2 regions of the Pseudoalteromonas sp. SG45-2 genome follow, and region 2 is predicted to be linked to the other one. Evidence: riboswitches for the same ligand, from Rfam matches in the RefSeq annotation. Region 2 holds a riboswitch; the other holds the start of a gene.
The links. Region 2 has a riboswitch for cobalamin ahead of H5116_RS10435 (TonB-dependent receptor domain-containing protein). Riboswitches for the same ligand answer to the same signal wherever they lie in the genome.

Region 1: another riboswitch for cobalamin. It lies ahead of H5116_RS18585 (ABC transporter ATP-binding protein); the one in region 2 lies ahead of H5116_RS10435 (TonB-dependent receptor domain-containing protein).

The regions. Positions count from the first base shown of each region.
Region 1 covers NZ_JACJEO010000032.1:27,036-30,206, reverse strand. The annotation lists gene H5116_RS18595 (cobyric acid synthase) at 1-108, opposite strand, end outside; gene H5116_RS18590 (iron ABC transporter permease) at 113-1,117, opposite strand; gene H5116_RS18585 (ABC transporter ATP-binding protein) at 1,119-1,931, opposite strand; cobalamin riboswitch at 2,177-2,311, opposite strand; gene H5116_RS18580 (porin) at 2,373-3,171, opposite strand, start outside.
Region 2 covers NZ_JACJEO010000012.1:49,173-52,343, forward strand. The annotation lists gene H5116_RS10425 (YajQ family cyclic di-GMP-binding protein) at 1-257, shown strand, start outside; gene H5116_RS10430 (transporter substrate-binding domain-containing protein) at 446-1,240, shown strand; cobalamin riboswitch at 1,295-1,479, shown strand; gene H5116_RS10435 (TonB-dependent receptor domain-containing protein) at 1,516-3,171, shown strand, end outside.

The DNA.
Region 1 (3,171 bases), on a different contig from region 2:
AAAAGGCGCAACCTTTACCCCACGCTTAGCAAACACCCTGCAAAGGGCAGCAACTAAAGTGCTTTTACCAGCATCTGATGTAGTGCCTTGCACCATTAAGGTTTTCATGGAATTACACCCTTCGCTTTCTAAAAAACAATAAACTCAAAAAGAACACGCTACCAATAGCTGCAGTAATAACACCTACGGGCAGTTCTTGGTTTTTCAGCAATGAGCGCGAAAGTACATCAACCCACACCATAAATGTACCGCCCACCAAGCTGGTTACCAGTAAGCCAGCGATGGTGCCTTGGGATATAAAAAAGCGCACAATATGCGGCACCATTAATCCTACAAACCCAATACCACCACACATAGCCACCAGCACAGCGGTAATTAATGAGCTTAAAACCAGCATAAGTATTCTAAAGCGCTGAACCCTCACACCTAATGTAATTGCGCTTTCATCGCCCAGTAACATAGCATTTAGCTGCCTTCTAAAGCTCAGCATTACAAACGTACACAATGTAATTACCAATAAAGGCAACCAAAGCGTAGCCCACTGCGCACGCGAAAAGCTGCCCAGTGTCCAAAATAAAATAGCGGCTACCGCCTGAGGGTCGCTCCAATAAAGCAGCAAGCTGGTAAATGCACTAAATAAAAACGACAGAGCAACACCAGCTAATAACATTGATTCTACCTGTGCACTTTGCTGCCTACCTGCAATAAGTATTAATAAACTCATGGCGAGTAAGCTACCCAGCAATGCTGCTGCCGATAACATAAAACCTGCGCTAATACCTGCTAATGCCATAAGTAACACCACCCCAAATGAAGCACCCGACGATATACCAAATAAGTAAGGATCGGCTAAAGGGTTGCGCGTTACCGTTTGTAAAATAAGCCCCGCAATTGCTAAGCCAGAGCCGGCTAAAAAGGCGAGTAATGTGCGTGGCATTCTTAGTTCAAAAATAATACGCGAATTAAAAGACGCATCATTTGAGAGCAAAAAACTATTAAGTACGTCTTGAAGTGAGGTCTCTGCTGCACCAAAACTAAGTGCTGCAAATAAACTAAATAAAGCAGCCGCAGCACTGATGAATAGCGCAAGTGAGTGGCGAGTATTAACTGCGCTCATATTATTCGTAACCATAAAAGTAAGTGATATGAGGGATGCTATTTCCCGACTTCGATATTTGCGGGTGATTATTTACTTGGGCGCAGACACCAAAAACGTCGCCTAGCATGTTTTCGGTTAATACCGCACTTGGCGTGCCTGTATGTGTAATTTCACCATTTTTAATAACCACTAGTTCATCGCACATTGCAGAAGCTAAGTTTAAATCATGAAACGATGCAAACACCGTTACACCCAACGATTTAGCAAGCTCCATTACCTGTATTTGGTATTTAACATCTAAATGGCTAGTTGGTTCGTCCATTATTAACAACTGAGGTTGCTGAACTATGGCGCGGGCTATCAAGGCACGTTGCTTTTCTCCACCCGAAAGTGACTCAAAGCTTTGATCGCTATGATCTGCCAACCCTACAGTGTTGATAGCTTGGGTAATTTTTTGTTTATCAATGTTAGTTACTGAGCTAAATAGCGATTTATGAGGCGTTAGCCCAAGTGCAATAACATCAAATACGCTTAAGTTAAATTGCGACGGGGTTTCTTGTAAAACAACCGCTACTTTTTTTGCGTACTCATCGCTTTTTAGCTGCCAAATATCGGTGTTGTTAAACTCTACAACGCCATCACTGGGTTTATTAAAACGATATAAACAACGCAATAAGCTCGATTTACCTGCGCCATTAGGTCCAATTAAACCAACAAATTTACCTGTGGTTATTTTAAGGTTTATTTTTTTGAGGATCGTTTTATTGCCAATACCCCACGATACGTTTTTAACGTTTAGTAATGGTATATTTAATGGCGTTTGAGTGTGCAATAGTCAGTCCTAGACGGGATTAAACTCACTAAAATGCGATAAAAATACTAATGCACTACAAGAAAAAATGAGTAAACCCGCTCGTTAAAAGAATTTATACCAATTGCACTAAATTAGTGATTTATTATAGCGACAAAGAAATAGCTTAATAACAAAGCGGAAATTATGACATATACTTGTTCTATATGAATAATTTTTAACGAAGTTAGTAAGTTATTTAATTCGCTAGAAAGATCATGTTTTTAATAAAATTGGTATTATACCATTTGTATCTGACTTAAAGCTTTGCGCTAATTACAGTTGCGGGAACAGTCGAGGACTCGCACCTCATTCCAAATGAAGCTCTATTATGGGCGGCTAAGTAAATAATTTAAAGCAAAAAAAACCGCACTCAAAAGAGCGCGGTTAAAAAGGGAGTGTTTTAACTAATTTAGCGAATAGTTAAAACTTGTATTCCATACCTAAGCCTACGTAGTCTTGGTCAACGTTGTTGTCCATGTCGAAGCTTGAGTAAAAGCCAAATACTTTAATGTTTTTATTTAATTTGTGATCAAGACCAACTGATATTGCTGACTTATCGTCGCTGTCGTCAAAGTCCATGTCTTGGTATTGTACTTTAAATGTGTTGTTACCCATGCTGTAAGCTGCATTTAATAGATAACCATCCGCTTCTGCGCTGCCGTCAACTTTTTCTTGTGTTTGGTACATTGCACCTAACTTAAAGTTTTCAACTTTACCTTGGATTGACGCGCGTACTACATCGTAGCCATTTACTTCACTATCGGCTGCGATAGAGGCATATACTGCGCTCTTTTTAAGTGCCACGTCACCGTAAGTAACCGCCATTGAGTAACCGTTATCAGCGTCTACATCATCTTCAGCTACAAAAGTAGCAAGTACTTTAAAACCTTCGTATGAGTTTGATGAATAACTAACAGTATTCCCTAAACGGTTTTCACCTTTAAATACATTTTTAATATCGCCTTCAAGGTCGTTAAACAAGTCTAACTTACCTTGAGATTGTTTAAGCGCAGTATCGTTACGACCAATAACCACTTGGCCAAACGCACCTTTTAAACCAACGTATTGGTTACGCGCAGAAATATTGTCGTCGTTATCGCCTTTTGAATCAGCATCAGACACATCAACTTGAAACTCAAACTTATATACCGCTTCTAAACTATCATTTATTTTTTCAGAACCTTTAACACCAAGACGAGATGCATTACTTTTTATCTCA
Region 2 (3,171 bases):
GTTTAGAACTTCAAGATATTAGCCGTGCAGGAAAAAATGTATTTCGTAACGTTGGGTTAAAGCAAGGTATCGAAAAAGACATGGCCAAAAAAGTGGTTAAAGCCATTAAAGATTCAAAAGTTAAAGTACAAGCCGCTATTCAAGGCGAAGAAGTGCGTGTGACAGGTAAAAAGCGTGACGATCTTCAAGAAGCAATGCAGGTAGTACGCAGTGCCGATTTAGGTCAGCCTTTTCAGTTTAAAAACTTTCGCGACTAATTTATAAACTGTTTTTAATAAAAGTGCTTTAATTTGTCTATATTTGCAGACAGATTAAAGCTACTTAATTTTTTACAACTTTCCCACCTTATCCTCTCGTAGTTCTGCATGTATTAATCCACTTTTTGATATTTAAGCTATTATATTTAATTGAATATAATAAAAACTTCACTCTAGAAGGTATTAAAATGAGACCCCATCAATTATTTCTGTTATTTGTTTTGCTTATATTTGCCAAGCCAAGCTTATCAAAGCCAGTTGATATTGATGTATTGGTCGAAGATGGCTACTTTCCGATTGTTATTAACGCGCAAAAAAAGCAGGGCTTTGCTCCTGAGTTTATTAATATTTTAAACGACGCACAGGAGGAATTTAACTTTATACTTATTTCTTTACCTGTAAAAAGGCTTACTTTGTCTGTTGAAAAAAATAACTTCGACGTTTTATTTTTAATGGCAATGCAATGGTTGCCAAAAAAAACGCAGAAAAATATTGAAAAAACTGAATTTTATACCATCACCAAAAACGAGCTTTATACACTCAAAGAGAATGCATCAGAGCAAACTTATTTTGACAATCTGGACAAATTAACCAAAGTTGGGGTTTTAGGGTACTCGTATCAATTTGCAGGATTTAATACAAATGCCGAATACTTGAGAGAAGAGCACCAGGTAAGCCTTACAATCGATGAATTCAATGTAGTTAAAATGCTGCTATTAAGGCGCGCTGAAGTCGGGGTTTTAAACAGTATTGCTTATCAGTATTTTAAAAAGCAGAATATCTTAAATATGGATTTACTATTTAAGAGTGACGTACCAGATGCAGTGTATGAAACACATTTTTTGATTAACTCACAATCAAATAAAATATCTAGTCACAAAATGGATGAAATATTAAATTTACCTACTACACAAATGCAACTTCAGAAGCTACTTGATAAGTACGGTATTCCTTCAAGCTATAATAATACAGCACTGAACTGAAATAGCTTTTAGCTATATAGACGTCCATTGACATTTGTAAACAAAATGCTCACAATGACGGCATATTTTCAAGGTGCTTGCTAGCCACTTCATGTAATGATTTTTTTAGCAGGATAATCGGGAAGTTGGTGCGTTTTCATGATGACTACAAGCCCAACACTGCCCCCGCAACGGTAGAGTATTGCATGTTTTTATGTGCTTACTGAGTCCGGAGACCGGCCTTGATGCAATCTTACTTACTTAAATCTTTGCGGTGGGCAAAGGTAGGGGATCTCATGTTAAACAAAACAACTCTAGGCGTTGCAATTTCTGCTGCGCTTTCATTTTCTGTGTCTGGTGCAGAGCAATCAATTGAAAAAATAACCGTTACAGCTAATAAGTTTGAGCAATCAATTAACGACGTTTTAGCGAGTGTAAATGTTATTGAACGTGCTGAAATAGAAGCTAGTAACGTACGCGATTTACCTACACTTTTAAGCACGCGAGTGGGTTTTCAAGTTAATCCAAACGGTGGTTTTGGTCAAAATACAGGCGTGTCACTTCGTGGTACGGGCTCTGGCGATACGTTGATTTTAATTGACGGTGTACGTACAGGCTCAGCAACACTAGGTCAAAAAGCATTAAATAATGTTCCTCTAAATAGCATTGAACGCATAGAAATTATTAAAGGCTCTCGCGCGGCTGTTTATGGCTCTGATGCACTCGCTGGTGTTATTAATATTATTACGCGTGAGTCAGATAACTTATCCCTAAGCGCTACATTTGGTTCTGACTCTTATCAAAATTATCAAGTTGCAGGCTCTGTAAAATCAGATGATATAACAACAGCATTTAACGCAGGCTTTGAAAAAACAGATAACTTTGATGTACTGCAAGGCGTAGCACCTGATGAAGATGGTTATGAAAATAAAAACCTTGGTTTTAAAGTAAACTACACCGATGCACATTACGGCGACTTTAAGTTATTAGGCCAATACAGTGAAGGCTATGCAGATTACGACAGTCGCTTTAGCCCAGCAGACAGTACGATTGAACGAGATGATTTTAAAAACTATCAACTTTCTGCAGGTTGGAGTAAAAACTACACTAACCAAACACATAGTGTTGATTTAGCGCTTTCAACAGATGATTCAGATAACACTTATGTTGATTTTTCAGTTGGGCCAACAACAAGTACCTTTATAACTAAACGTACACAAATTGATTATAACGGCCAGTACCTGTTATCTAATGAACTTAACATTAGTGGTGGTATTAATTGGTACAACGATGATGTGTCGCATAGTTCGCAACTATTTGTTGAAGACAGCCGAGATGTACTTGCCGTGTTTGTAGGTGCTTACTACGATGCAGATAAAGTATTGGCTAATTTAACTGTTCGCCAAGATGACGACGAGCAATTTGGCGATGAAACAACGTATACCGCCGCTGCGGGTTATCATTTATCTGAAGATGCAACATTTCGTATAAGCCAAAGTACTGGCTTTAAAGCTCCTACATTTAACGATTTATATTATCCAGTTTATGGTAACCCTGATTTACAACCTGAAAAATCAGTAAACCGTGAGTTAGGTTTGAGTGTAGATTTTGATATCGCGCAAGTTGATATTGCAGTATTTAGAAACGATATAGAAGATAAGATTGATTACGATGCAAACTTTGCATTGGCTAATATTGATGAAGCACGCTACGAAGGGGTTGAATTTAGCTTATCCCAGCAGTTTTTTGGTTTTGATAGCAACCTTAACTTTGCTTACTTAAGCGCTGAAGACGAAGAAACGGGCGCAGAGTTGCGTAATGTTGCTAAACGTACTTTTAACTGGGAACTTGCAAAACAGTTTGGTGCTTTTGATGCAAGCTTAGACATGCAATACCGTAGCGACCGACAAGGTGCTGTGACGCGCTTAGGCTCTTATACACTCTGGAACCTA